2 regions of the Bradyrhizobium sp. Ken01 genome follow, and region 2 is predicted to be linked to the other one. Evidence: predicted binding sites of a transcription regulator. Region 2 holds the regulator's gene; the other holds the start of a gene.
The links. Region 2 encodes HrcA, which represses chaperone genes, less so after heat shock. Its sites were predicted from a motif close to GTTAGCACTCNCNNNNNGNGAGTGCTAAC; they were not measured.

Region 1: the regulator HrcA is predicted to act here: its motif matches at 3,939-3,967, upstream of AC0L3S_RS15370 (co-chaperone GroES).

What each region holds. Positions count from the first base shown of each region.
Region 1 covers NZ_JBVVPC010000013.1:85,720-93,025, forward strand. Annotated here, with positions in the region: gene AC0L3S_RS15355 (LysR family transcriptional regulator) at 1-803, shown strand, start outside; gene lepB (signal peptidase I) at 911-1,657, shown strand; gene groL (chaperonin GroEL) at 1,897-3,537, opposite strand; gene AC0L3S_RS15370 (co-chaperone GroES) at 3,582-3,896, opposite strand; gene AC0L3S_RS15375 (usg protein) at 4,275-4,562, shown strand; gene AC0L3S_RS15380 (cupin domain-containing protein) at 4,714-5,253, shown strand; gene AC0L3S_RS15385 (O-linked N-acetylglucosamine transferase, SPINDLY family protein) at 5,266-7,306, opposite strand, start outside.
Region 2 covers NZ_JBVVPC010000048.1:20,504-27,809, reverse strand. Annotated here, with positions in the region: gene hemW (radical SAM family heme chaperone HemW) at 1-974, opposite strand, end outside; gene rdgB (RdgB/HAM1 family non-canonical purine NTP pyrophosphatase) at 991-1,626, opposite strand; gene rph (ribonuclease PH) at 1,638-2,351, opposite strand; gene hrcA (heat-inducible transcriptional repressor HrcA) at 2,532-3,620, shown strand; gene grpE (nucleotide exchange factor GrpE) at 3,717-4,331, shown strand; gene pncA (bifunctional nicotinamidase/pyrazinamidase) at 4,472-5,194, opposite strand; gene AC0L3S_RS32070 (hypothetical protein) at 5,337-6,278, opposite strand; gene dnaK (molecular chaperone DnaK) at 6,674-7,306, shown strand, end outside.

The DNA of each region.
Region 1 (7,306 bases), on a different contig from region 2:
CGGTGAGGGACGAGGGCACCTATGCCGGCGCCAGCGCCCGGCTGCGCATCGACGAGACCACGGTCGGCCGCAGGCTCGCGCGCATCCAGCGCGATCTCGGCGTGCCGCTGTTCGATGCGGTGGACGGCCAGCGCCGGCCGACGCGGAGTTGCGAGGCGGTGCTGGCGCATGTCGAGGCGATGGCCGCACATGCCGCCGAGATCGGTCGCGTCGGCGAGAGTCTGGCAGGCCCGGTGGGACGTCTGCGTATCGCCTCCACCAACACGGTCGCCGAGGAGGTTCTGTCGCCGCGCGCGAGCGACTTCCTGCGCGCCAATCCCGGCCTGACGCTGCAATTCCTCACCTCGAGCGAGAACGTCAAGTTCTCGCGCTGGGAAGCCGATCTCGCGATCCGGCTGCGCAAGCCCGACAAGGGCGACTTCGCGATCTCCAGGCTCGGTGACATCCGCCTGTATTATTTCGAGCCTGTGACGACCGAGGGTGAGCCGGTGCTGTGCGCCTATCCGGACCAACTCGGTGCCATTCCCGAGATGCAATTCCTGCGCACGAAGAAGGCCCGCGCGCGTTGCGTCACTGACAACGTTCGCGTCATCCATAACCTGATCCGGGCGCATCAGGCCGCCGGCGTGCTGCCGGAGCAGGTCTGCGCGGACTTGCTCGGCGATCGCCGCCTGCGCGCCACACTGCTGCCTGGGCGCCGCGACGTCTGGCTGCTGGTGCAGAACCATCTCAAGCGGGATCCGGCGACGCGGCTCACCATCGAATGGATCCGCCGCTGCTTCAGCGATCTCGCGCGCGGCTGATTGCGGCGTGAACGCGATCCGTGCGCGGCGCGACCAAGTTATGGGATTGCGCGCCCGCGAAGGTTGCGTAATCTCGCAGCGACGACGGGCTTGATCAGGGCAGGCGCATGACCACTCTTCAGGAAACCATCCACCCGCAGGCCAAGGTGCGGGAATGGAAGGCGATCGTCATCCTGATCCTTCTGATCCCGGTGCTGTGGTCACCGCCGTTCCTGTTTCGCATCTTCCTGTTCCAGCCGTTCAACATCCCGTCCGGCTCGATGACACCGACGCTGGTCGTCGGCGACTACGTCTTCGCCGCAAAATATGCCTATGGCTATGGCCGCTATTCGCTTCCTTTCGCGCCGTCATGGATCTCCGGGCGTGTCCGGGCCACTGAGCCGGAGCATGGCGACATCGTCGTGTTCCGGACGCCAAAGGACACCTCGGTCGACTACGTCAAGCGCGTGGTCGGGCTGCCCGGTGATCGCATCCAGATGCGGCAGGGCCAACTTATCCTCAACGACCGCCCGGTGACGCGCGTTGCCCTGAAGGCGGTGGTTGCCGGCTCCACCTGCGGCGCGGATGACGGCGCGAAGGCCAAGCGCTGGCGCGAGACGCTGCCGAACGGCGCCTCCTACATCACGCAAGACTGCGTCGACAACGGCTACTACGACAACACCGACGTCTACACTGTGCCGCCGGGCCATTTCTTCGTGCTCGGTGATAACCGAGACAACTCGAGCGACAGCCGCGTGATGTCGTCGATCGGATTCGTGCCGATGGACAATCTGGTCGGCAAGGTGACGCGGATATTCTGGTCGCTCGACCAGGAGGGCGAGCCGCATATGGAGCGGCTGGGGAAGGTGTGGTGAGTCCCACCGTCATTCCTAGGGCGGTGTGCGGCGCCGGCATGAATTGAGTTCGCAGCCTGGATGGAGCGCAGCGCAATCCAGGAGAACTGCTCGCGCCGGACACGGTGCCCCGGATTTCGCTTCCGCTCCATCCGGGCTACGGGCTGTGATCGTGGGACGGCCGAAGCGATCCTCCAAAAACAAAAACCCCGGCATCGCTGCCGGGGTTTCGCATTTTGTCGTTTGCCGGAATGGCTGGATCAGAAGTCCATGCCGCCCATGCCGCCGCCCGGGGGCATCGCCGGACCGGCGCCGCCCTTCTTGGGCAGCTCGGCGACCATGGCTTCCGTGGTGATCAAGAGAGCCGCAACCGAGGCTGCGTTCTGGATCGCGGTACGGACCACCTTGGTCGGGTCGATGATGCCCTTCTTGACGAGGTCGACATATTCGCCGGTCTGCGAATCGAAGCCGTAGGCGTACGACTTGTTCTCGAGGACCTTGCCGACGATCACGGAGCCGTCTTCACCGGCGTTGATCGCGATCTGGCGAGCGGGCGCGGAGAGCGCCTTGCGCACGATCTCGACGCCGGTCTTCTGGTCGTCGTTCTTGGTGCGCAGGCCCTTGAGCTGCTCGGAGGCACGGAGCAGGGCGACGCCGCCGCCCGGGACGATGCCTTCTTCCACAGCCGCGCGGGTCGCATGCATCGCGTCATCAACGCGATCCTTGCGCTCCTTCACCTCGACTTCGGTCGCGCCGCCGACGCGGATCACCGCGACGCCGCCAGCGAGCTTGGCAAGACGCTCCTGGAGCTTCTCACGGTCGTAGTCCGAGGTGGTCTCCTCGATCTGCGCCTTGATCTGCGCCACGCGCGCTTCGATGTCGGCCTTCTTGCCGGCGCCGTTGACGATCGTGGTGTTCTCCTTGTCGATCATCACCTTCTTGGCGCGACCGAGCATGTTGAGCGTGACGTTCTCGAGCTTGATGCCGAGATCTTCCGAGATCGCCTGGCCGCCGGTCAGGATCGCGATGTCCTGCAGCATGGCCTTGCGGCGATCGCCGAAGCCCGGAGCCTTGACGGCCGCGACCTTCAGGCCGCCACGGAGACGGTTCACGACCAGGGTCGCAAGCGCTTCGCCTTCGACGTCCTCGGCGACGATGACCAGCGGCTTGCCGGTCTGCACCACGGCCTCGAGCAGCGGCAGCAGCTCGTTCAGCGAGGAGAGCTTCTTCTCGTTGATCAGGATGTAGGCGTCGTCCATCTCAACGCGCATCTTGTCGGCGTTGGTGACGAAGTAGGGCGAGATGTAGCCGCGGTCGAACTGCATGCCCTCGACGACGTCGAGCTCGGTCTCGAGCGACTTGGCTTCCTCGACGGTGATGACACCCTCGTTGCCGACCTTCTTCATGGCGTCGGCGAGGAACTTGCCGATCTCCGCGTCACCGTTGGCCGAGATGGTGCCGACCTGGGCAATCTCGTCATTCGAGGTGACCTTCTTGGAGTTCTTGACGAGGTCCGCAACGACGGCTTCGACCGCGAGGTCGATACCGCGCTTCAGATCCATCGGGTTCATGCCGGCGGCAACCGACTTGGCGCCTTCGCGCACGATCGCCTGGGCCAGCACGGTGGCGGTGGTGGTGCCGTCGCCGGCCGCGTCAGCGGACTTGGAAGCGACTTCGCGCACCATCTGCGCGCCCATGTTCTCGAACTTGTCCTCGAGCTCGATCTCCTTGGCGACGGTGACGCCGTCCTTGGTGATGCGGGGAGCGCCGAACGACTTGTCGAGCACGACGTTGCGGCCCTTCGGACCGAGCGTGACCTTCACCGCGTTGGCGAGGATGTCGACGCCGCGAAGCATCTTGTCGCGCGCATCGACGGAGAATTTGACTTCTTTAGCTGCCATCTGGATTTTTTCCTTAGGTGTTTAACTGGATGAGAGAGGGGCTCTTAGGCCGCCTTCTTCTTGGAAGCGGGGACGTCGAGGACGCCCATGATGTCGCTTTCCTTCATGATCAGCAGGTCGACGTTGTCGATCTTGACCTCGGTGCCGGACCACTTGCCGAACAGCACGCGGTCGCCGACCTTCAGGTCGATCGGGATCAGCTTGCCAGCTTCGTCGCGGCCACCCGGGCCGACGGCGACGATCTCGCCCTGCGAGGGCTTTTCCTTCGCCGTGTCGGGAATGATGATGCCGCCAGCGGTCTTCTCTTCTGCGTCGATGCGCTTGACCACGACGCGGTCGTGAAGCGGACGGAAATTCATGCAGTTCTCCTAAGCTTTTGCACGAGTTGGGAATTTTGGATTGTTAGCAGTCTGTGCCGGCGAGTGCTAGCACAGGCACAGCTGAGATAAGGCAGGATTTTGGCGGGAGCAAGGGCTTGTAGCAGAAAAATAGCACTCGGAGGCGCCGCCTGCCAAAATCTCTTTCCATCGTTAATCGCCGCCAGCGCCCGTATTAGCACGGAGCCGCATCTGCTGCTAACGCATTGAATTTCAACAGCTTGTTAAACTTTTGGGCTTGAGATGGATTGTCAGTTTGCGTCACATTTCACTCATGTGAGCGCATCTCCACCGGGTGGCTCGTAGGGCGCGTACCGGAAAGCCATCCCTTGAATATGCGCTCCTGCAAAGGAGGTTGGCATGGTCTCGCGAGTTGGGGTTGTTTCCGACGACTTCCGGAAACAGGTGCTGGGTTACGGGCTGACGACGGCCGAAATTCTCTACCGGATGCCGGATCATCGCTCGCTGCTCCAGACCTATGTCTGGCAGAACTACGACATGTTTCCGAAATTTCCCGCGCTGACGGATTTCCTGGCGTTCTGGCAGAAGAAGCTCGACGGTCCGCTATTCTCGGTCACGGTCGCGCATTCCAAGCTGATCAAGCCGGCCGAGCTGCGCGCGGTGGACGGCGTGTTCCGGCTGCATTGAAGGCGAGCGCGGTGCTGTAGGGTGGGTTAGCGTCAGCGTAACCCTGCATGCTGCAACGGTTGCGGAAAGAAGTGGGTACGTTAGCGCTAACCCACCCTGCGATTTCGCATTCTGTGCTAGCCTCTCCCCATAACGACAGGGGAGACCGCCCATGGCCAAGAAAGCAAAATCGCGTAGCGCATCGCAGGCGGCGGTGAAGAAGCGAAGCGGGGCCAAACCCGCCGCACGGTCCTCGGCGCGCAAGGCGGTGAAGGTGAAAGCCCCCACGACAACGGCAAAGTCATCCGTCAAGAAACCGGCGCGTCCCAAGCAGCGCATCGCCATCAGCCATCACCGCGAGGAAGACTTCAAGGCCGACGGCCTGCGCACCTACGCGAAGTATCGCGATCTCGGCATCGCCGCCGCGAGCCACGGGCTCGCGCAGGCGCACGTGATCCGGCTGCAAGGCCCCTGCAATCCGGACGAGGTGTCGAAGCTGCACTTCCACGACGTCGAATTCCAGATGGTCTACGTGCTCAAGGGCTGGGTGAAGACCTATATGGACGGAGAGGGCGAGACGCTGATGAAACAAGGCAGCGCCTGGACCCAGCCGCCGAAGATCAAGCACATGATCCTGGACTATTCGGACGACGTCGAGCTGCTGGAGGTGATCCTGCCGGCGGAGTTCAGGACCGTGGAGTTGAAGGCGTAGGCGAAGCGGAGATCAGCCGCCGTCGTTGCAATAGCGTTTCCACATCGCGCGATAGGCATCGTCCACCGCTCGCGCGTATGAGACGGGGTTGCCGGCGGCGGCAGCCCTGATCTGTCCGGGCAGTTCGCCGCGCAACTTATCGAGCTCGCCGATCTGCGACCCACGGCTCGCTGCGATTTCGACATAGGCCTCATCGCTATCCGCGACCCAGTCCGGCAGGCCCAGCGCGGTGAGGATGGAGCCGGCAGCACGGCTCGGCAGGCTGTGACCGAGCTTCGCCACCACCGGCACGCCCATCTGCAATGCTTCCCACGTGCTGACGCCGCCATTCTGGGGGAATGGGTCGAGGCCAATATCGACGCGATTGAACGCTGCCAGATGTTCGTCTCGTGACGTGGCTCCGAGCAGATCGACGCGTTCGGCCGGTAAACGGCAAGCGGCAAACCGCGCCAGCAGATTGTCGCGGACCAGCTGAGCATCCAGCGCAGTATCCTTGATCAGCAGTCGCGATCCCGGCACCCGCTCGAGAATCCTGGACCAGACTTCCACCGCCTCGTTCGAAATCTTGCTGATGCGGTTGAAGACACCGAATGTGATGAAGCCGTTCGCAATCGCCGGCGTCGGCGCCCGCGCAATCCCGGCCGGCAGCGGCGCCAGCGTCACAAAGCACGGCAGGTCAACGATGGTCTCCGCAAACAGATGTCGAACCGCGACAGGAATCGCGACGGGGTCGGAGAATAGATAATCGATCGTTGGCAGCCCGGTGCCGGTACCATGGCCCCAGCCATGCGCTTGAACAGGTGCAGGCTTGCGCGCAAACACGCCGAGGCGGTTTCCGCTGGTATGGCCGGACAGATCGATCAGGATGTCGACGCCATCGGCGCGGATCTGAGCGGCGAGGCGATCGTCGGACCATTGCGAGGCGTCGCGCCAGCGATCGGCCATTCCCTGAAACTCGCGGGTCGTCGCATCCGTTTTCACTGAACACGCGTAGCAGACGATCTCGAATCGTGCCCGATCGTGGTGCTGCAGGACCGGCTTGAAAATGAACGCCGCCGAATGTGCGTGAAAATCCGACGAGACATAACCCAGTACCAGACGGCGATCCGGATCTCGGCTGTTCTCATGCGCTGCCGCCGCTGCCGAGGCGATCTTCGCACCGATCTGCTCCCACCATACATGTCGCGCTTGCTGATGCTGCGCAACGCTGGCGTCGGCGATAAAATCGAGGGTGAATATCTTGCTCGAGATCGTGCTCTGATCAGGCTCGATGTCGATAGCTCTGTCGAAACTGGCGAGGGCTTCGTCGACCCGGCCAAGTGCCGCGAGACATTGTCCGAGCAGGCTGTGGGCCTGAGAGAAGCCGGGATCGGTCGCTAGAGCCTTCTCGCAATCGGATAATGCTTCGGCAACTTGCCGGGTCAGGAGCAAGATACTGGCCCGCCGGAGCCATCCATTCGCGTCGTCGGGTGCAAGCGCGATTGCGCGATTGCAATCCGCCATGGCTTCGTCAAATCGCTGAAGTTCTCGCAAGGCAACGGCGCGGGTCGACAGCGCCGAGGCATAGTCAGGCTTGATCGATAGCGCGCGGTTTAAGCTTGCGATAGCCTCGTCATAGGCGCGCACACGGCAGAGCGCCCAACCACGGCCGTTATGGGCTTCGGAAAGTTTTCCGTCGATTGCGAGCGCCTTGTCGTAGCTCTCGAGCGCTTCCTGGTAAAGCTCCAGGGCCGCGCTCGCGTTACCGAGATTAGACAAAGCCAAGGCGTAGTTGGGTCGCAAGGCGAGGGCCTTTCGATAGCTCTCGCGGGCCTCGTTGTGACGTTTTAGCCCGTTGAGCGCGACGCCCAGGCTCGTATGAGCTTCGGCAGATCGCGGATCCACGGCAACCGCTCGGCTCAGCAGAACTTGCGCTTGCCGATAGTTTTTGGCTTCAGACTCCAAGGCGCCCAGCAAATGCAGCGCTATGAATTGGTTGGGCGCGAGCTCCAGGAGTTCGCGATAGGCCGTCTTGGCCTCGCGGAGAAGTCCTGCCTTATGCAGCTGGAGGGCG
Region 2 (7,306 bases):
CGCTCTTCGCTGTTGAGGAGATCGTCAGTGACGACGCCGTGCCCGTTGGTCTCGACCCGCATCACCCAGGCTTCGGGACGCTTCTCGGTAGCGGTCGCGTGCCTAATGCCGTCGATGTCGAGCCGGCCATGGGCACCGGGGCCGATGCCGGCATATTCCTCGCCGCGCCAGTAGACCAGATTGTGCCGGCACTCGGCGCCCCGCCGCGCGTGATTTGAAATCTCGTAGGCGGGCAGGCCGAGCTTGTCGCAGGTTTCCTGCGTGACGTCGTAGAGCGCGCGTGCGATCGCTTCATCCGGCGTCTTCAGCTTGCCGGCCTGATGCAGGCCGAAGAACGGCGTGCCTTCTTCGATCGTCAACTGATAGAGCGACAGATGCTCGGCTGCCTCGTCGATCGCGAGACGCAATTCATCGGCCCACATCGCCGGCGTCTGGTCGGGACGGGCGTAGATCAGGTCGAACGAATAACGATCGAACGAGCGGCGCGCGATGGCGACCGCGTCGAGGGCCTCGCGCGCGCTGTGCATGCGGCCCAGCGCCTTCAGCGAGGCATCGTCGAGCGCCTGCACGCCGAGCGAGACGCGGTTGACGCCGGCGGCGCGATAGCCGGCGAAGCGCGTGGCTTCGACGCTGGTTGGGTTTGCCTCCAGCGTGACTTCAACGTCTTTCGCCACGGTCCAGTGCTTGCCGATGGCATCGAGCACAGCGCCGACGGTCGCAGGCTGCATCAGGGATGGCGTGCCGCCGCCGAGAAAGATCGAGGTGACTTCGCGGCCGGGCGAACGTTGCGCGGTCGTTTCGATCTCACGCGCGAATGCTGACGCAAAACGCGCCTCGTCGATCGCGGCGTGGCGGACATGGCTGTTGAAGTCGCAATAGGGGCACTTCGACAGGCAGAACGGCCAGTGCACGTAGACGCCGAAGGCTTCGGATTCTTGTTTTGACGCGTTTTCCTGGCGCGAACCGGTATCCACTTCGCTCGAAAACGCTCTAGCGCGGCTCAAGGCAGATCTCCGCCAGTTTCACGAAGGCGCGGGCACGATGCGACAGGCCGAGACCGAGCGGCGGCAGGCCGTGCTTCTCGATGCTCTCCATCTCGCCGAAGGTGCGGCTGTGGCCGTCGGGCAAAAACATCGGGTCGTAGCCGAAGCCGGCGGTGCCGCGCGGCGGCCACACCAGCGTGCCGTCGACGCGCGCCTCGACCTCTTCGAGATGATGGTCGGGCCATGCAACGCAGAGCGCGGAAACGAAATGCGCCTTGCGCTTGGCGGGCGTGGTCGCGCCGCGCTCCTGCAGCAGACGCTCGATCTGCGCCATCGCCGCGGCAAAATCCTTGTTCGGCCCGGCCCAGCGCGCCGAGTAGATGCCGGGCGCCCCGTCGAGCGCGTCGACCACGATGCCGGAATCATCGGCGAAGGACGGCAGCTTGGTCGCCTGCGCTGCCGCAACCGCCTTGATCGCGGCATTGCTGCGGAAATCGTTTCCGGTTTCTTCCGGCTCGGCAAGGCCGAGCTCGCCGGCCGACACGGCATCGATGCCGTAAGGCGCGAGCAGCTCCTTCATCTCGGCGAGCTTGCCGGGATTATGGGTCGCGATGACCAGCTTTCCGGTGATTCGGCGATGCATCGGCCTATTGACTACGCTACCGCCAGTTTCTGCAAGTCCACCAGACGCGCCACGCCCTTGCGCGCCAGCGCCATCAACGCCAGGAACTCGGCTTCGGTGAACGGCTCGCGTTCCGCGGTGCCCTGGACCTCGATGATGCGGCCATCGCCCGTCATGACGAAATTGGCGTCGGTATCGGCTTCGGAGTCCTCGGCATAGTCGAGGTCGAGCACGGGCGCGCCCTTGTAGATGCCGCAGGAGATCGCGGCGACGTTGTCGCGCAACACATTGGCTTTGACCATGTTGCGCGCCTTCATCCAGCTGACGCAATCGGCGAGCGCGACCCAGGCACCGGTGATCGAGGCCGTGCGAGTGCCGCCGTCGGCCTGGAGCACGTCGCAATCGACCGTGATCTGGCGCTCGCCGAGCGCTTCGAGATTGATGATGGTGCGAAGCGAGCGGCCGATCAGGCGCTGAATTTCGACGGTGCGGCCGCTCTGTTTTCCGGCGGAGGCCTCGCGGCGGGTGCGTTCCGAGGTCGCGCGCGGCAGCATGCCGTATTCGGCGGTGACCCAGCCGCGGCCCTGGCCCTTCAGCCATGGCGGCAGGCGGTCTTCCAGCGTGGCGGTGACCAGCACATGGGTGTCGCCGAACTTCACCAGGCACGAGCCTTCCGCATATTTGACCACGCCACGCTCCAGCGTCACGGGGCGCAATTCGTCGGACGCACGGCGGCTTGGCCGCATGGGAAATCCTCCAAAACTCTCGGAAAAGGGCTGTTGGCGGTGCTTGTAGGGGGGGTGAGGGTGGGCGGCAAGGGGGAAGATCGAGCCTTATTCACCCCCGATTTTCAATCCGCGAACGCCACGCTTGTCAGAAGCCCCGGGGATAGACAAATTACCTGTATCTGAGAGGAGTTAAGGTCTGTGGCCCATCACGATCCGATCCATCTGATCGCGCCGCGCGCGGGCCTCGCCCAGCTCAACGAGCGTTCCCGCGACATCTTTCGTCAAATCGTCGAAAGCTACCTCGCGACTGGGGAGCCGGTGGGCTCGCGCAACATTTCGCGCCTGATCGCCATGCCGCTGTCGCCCGCCTCGGTCCGCAACGTCATGGCCGATCTGGAACAGCTCGGCCTGATCTACGCCCCGCACACCTCCGCCGGCCGGCTGCCGACGGAACTCGGCCTGCGGTTCTTCGTCGATGCCCTGATGCAGGTCGGCGACCTCAACGACGGTGAACGGCAGGCGATCCAGAGCCAGTTGACCTCCGTGGGCCACGCGCAATCGGTGGAGGCCGCGCTCGAGGAGGCATTGACGCGGCTCTCCGGCCTGACCCGCGCCGCCGCCGTCGTGCTGACGCCGAAATCCAATGCGCGGCTGAAACATATCGAATTCGTCCGCCTGGAACCGGAAAAGGCATTGGTGATCCTGGTCGGCGAGGACGGGCAGGTCGAAAACCGCGTGCTGACGCTGCCGCCGGGGGTTCCATCCTCGGCGTTGACCGAAGCCGGCAACTTCCTCAATGCCCGTATCCGGGGCCGGACCCTGGCGGAGGCGCGGCTGGAGCTCGAAACCGCGCTCGGAGAGGCGCGCACCGAGCTCGATCAGCTGACGCACAAGGTGATCTCGGCCGGCATCGCCAGCTGGTCCGGCGGCGAGAACGAGGACCGCCAGCTCATCGTCCGCGGCCACGCCAATCTGCTCGAGGATTTGCATGCGCTGGAGGATCTCGAGCGCGTTCGCCTGCTGTTCGACGATCTCGAGACCAAGCGCGGCGTGATCGACCTGCTCGGGCGGGCCGAGACCGCGGAAGGCGTGCGGATCTTCATAGGCAGTGAGAACAAGCTGTTCTCGCTGTCGGGCTCGTCCACCATCATCTCGCCCTATCGGGACGCTGCCGGCCATATCGTCGGCGTTTTGGGCGTGATCGGGCCGACGCGGCTGAATTATGCCCGCGTGATCCCGACCGTGGACTACGCTGCCCGCATCGTCAGCCGGCTCCTGGGGGGCTGACCGGCGTCTCCCCCGATCACGGGCGCTTGATTTTCGGCGCCCGAAGCACGATATGCGGGCCAGAAACCCCCTGAGACGAATGCGAAAAGAGAGCCGATGACCGATCGAGACCGGCAACCCGAAGACACGAGTGCTGCGGCCGGCGAGCCCGTGGTGTCAAAACCCTACATCATGCCCGACGATCCAGAGCCCGGCTCGGTCGAGCTCCTGCAGAAGGAAGTCGCCGAGGCGCGCGACCGCATGCTGCGGACGCTGGCCGAGATGGAGAATCTGCGCAAGCGCACCGCCAAGGAGGTCGCGGACTCCAAGCTCTACGGCGTCACGGGCTTTGCCCGCGACGTGCTCGACATCGCCGACAACCTCCAGCGCGCGCTCGATGCCGTTCCGGCCGAAGCCCGTGCGGCGGCCGATGCAGGCCTCGCCTCGCTGATCGAGGGCGTCGAGCTGACGGAGCGCTCGCTGCTCAGCGCGCTGGAAAAACATGGCGTGAAGAAATTCGACCCCTTGGGCCAGAAGTTCGATCCGAACTTCCAGCAGGCGATGTTCGAGGTGCCCGATGCGTCGGTGCCCGCGGGCACCGTCGTGCAGGTCATGCAGGCCGGCTACACCATCGGCGAGCGCGTGCTGCGTCCCGCCTTGGTCGGTGTCGCCAAGGGCGGCGCCAAGGCCGCGCCCGCCAACAGCAACGAGCCGAACGGCGCGGCCAACTAACCGATCCTCATGGTGAGGAGGCGCGTCAGCGCCGTCTCGAACCATGCAGGCCCGGCCGTCGCAGCGAGGCCTTCATCCTTCGAGACGCGCGCGAAGAAGCGCGCTCCTCAGGATGAGGGATTGGCTGCTCTCGGCGTTGCCTACGCGCTCGCCGCGATATCCGCGGACTGAATCCGCTTCACGCCGGCCTTGGCCATATCGGCCCAGGCTTTTGCGAGCGAACCCTGATTGTCGATGCCGCGGCAGGCGTCTTCCACCACATAGACCTCGAAGCCCGCCTTGCGCGCGTCGAGCGCGGTCCAGGCGACGCAAAAATCCGTCGCCAGCCCGACTACGAAGACGCGCTTGATCTTGCGCGCCTTCAGATAGCCGGCAAGGCCGGTCGAGGTCTTGCCGTCGGCTTCGAGGAAGGCCGAATAGCTGTCGACATCCTTGTGAAAACCCTTGCGGATGATGAGCTCGGCGTGCGGGATCGCAAGGTCTTTCGACAGCGCGGCGCCGTCAGTGCCCTGCACGCAATGGTCGGGCCACAGCACCTGCTTGCCGTAGGGAAGATCGACGGTTTCGAACGGCTTCTTGCCGGCGTGGACTGACGCAAAGGAAACATGGCCTTGCGTGTGCCAGTCCTGCGTCATCACCACGTTCGAAAACGCTTTCGAGATCTTGTTGATGACGGGCACCACCTGCTCGCCTTCCTTCACGGCAAGGCTGCCGCCGGGCAGGAAGCAGTTCTGCACGTCGATCACGAGCAGCGCGGATGCATCGTCCGGCTTGATCGATGCCGCTGCCAGAATCGCGGTTGGCGCGAGCGCCACGAGCGCGCTCGTCCCGAGCGCCGCCAAGACTTGTCGCCGATCCAGCATCATTCGCCTCCCTCCAGGATGAACTCAACGGAAGGGGAGCCTAGTTCCGTTCGTATACGAACAGAAGCCCGAAAATGCAGCCGGCTTTGGTGAGTGGTTGGGCTGCTGACCGGATATATTCGCCGGGACGACGAGTGTCGGGCTAGCCCTTCGGCTGGATGCCGTCGCGGACCGCGCGGAAGCGGGTGAAGGCGGCCGGCCATTGCTCGCGCGGGGCGCTGGCGATGATGCGCAGCGAGGCGCCGCCGCTGCTGAAGCGGATCCACTGCACCACGGTCACCGGCGTCTTGTCCTTGCCGCTGACGCCGTCGATCCGGGTCTCGAAACCCTGCTGGCCGCTGATGCGGATCGGCTCGGACATGGTGACGCGCGACTCCCGCACGCCGGGGATCTGGAGCGCCGCCTCCTGGGCGAAGCGGGCGCGGTCGTCGGCGGCTTGCGGGGTGGCGCCAATCACGCCGAGGATGATGAACGGCTTCGATTCATAGCCGGAGCTCTCGTCGCCGTCGGCCAGGATGATGCTCGAGCCCGGCGCCAGCGTGCGAACGTCCTTGAAGTCGGCGAGATCGGTGATCTTGAACGGCATCAGCGCGATCTGCTCTTCGGCCGAGACCTGCTTGCGGGTGACGACGCTCGCGAACATCTGCCGCACCGCCTCGTCGGTGTAGATCTTGGTCGCATTCTCCGGAATCTGCACCGCGACATAGCCGGAGAAGCCGGCGCCCGGCACGATCATCGAATAGCGCCGCACCGGCGTCTCGCCGGCCTTGCCGCTCTCGGTGGTGAAATAGGCAAGGCCCGCGGGCGTCTCGATCTTGTCCTGCTTGACGCCGTTGGATCCGGCCGGATTGGAGTTGAAGGCGCTCACGACCTCGCCATAGGCCGCCGGCGGCAGCTCTGTGATCAGCACCTTGACGCCGCCGTCCTCGCTCTCGAAGCCGGGAAAGGTCTTGGCCGTGCTGAGGCCGACCAATGGCACCATGCCGAGGCGCAAGCCAGGTGGGAAAACGGCGTCGGCAGCCAGAGCCGGGAGCGCAGAGGCGACGAGGAGGGCGAGCGCGGCGAGGGGGCGGATCAGCTTCATGGGCACTCTGATTGGTTCACATTGAGGCCGTTCGATGGTGGCCGGCCGGCCGCTTTGTCGCGCGAGGCAGCCCGAGGACGAGCCCGGCTGGCTGCCCGCCTTTTAGCGGTTTTGGTCTGGCCGCAACAGAGCGGGGCGGAATGCGGTAGCGCATGCCGGCCGATCGCGGGACCTGTTAATATTTCCTCACCCGCAAGGGCGGTTCAGCCCGGATATGTTCTTCCAAAACCCAATGTTTTCACGGCCGAAACTTGCGTTCGGTCCTTGCAGGCACCTCCCCCCCTCCTATATGACCCCCAACCATCGCAATATCGCGAATGTTTGATCTTAGGGGGTTTCGGTTCGGGTGCCTTCTGGGCCCAGCCAGCCTGCCGCAAAAACAAGGATATAGGACCATGGGAAAGGTCATCGGGATCGACCTCGGCACCACGAATTCGTGCGTCGCCGTAATGGATGGCAAGAACGCCAAAGTCATCGAGAATTCCGAAGGCATGCGCACGACGCCTTCGATCGTCGCCGTGACGGACGACGGTGAGCGCCTCGTCGGCCAGCCGGCCAAGCGCCAGGCCGTCACCAATCCCGAGCGCACGTTCTTCGCAGTGAAGCGCCTGATCGGCCGCCGCTACGACGACCCGATGGTCGAGAAGGACAAGAAGCTCGTTCCGTACAAGATCGTGAAGGCTTCCAACGGCGACGCCTGGGTCGAGGCCGACGGCCAGACCTACTCGCCCTCGCAGGTCTCGGCGTTCATCTTGCAGAAGATGAAGGAGACCGCGGAAGCCCATCTCGGCCAGAAGGTCGACCAGGCCGTCATCACCGTGCCCGCCTACTTCAACGACGCCCAGCGCCAGGCAACCAAGGACGCCGGCAAGATCGCGGGCCTTGAAGTGCTGCGCATCATCAACGAGCCGACCGCGGCCGCGCTCGCCTACGGCCTCGACAAGACCAAGGCCGGCACGATCGCCGTGTACGACCTCGGTGGCGGTACGTTCGATATCTCGATTCTCGAAATCGGCGACGGCGTGTTC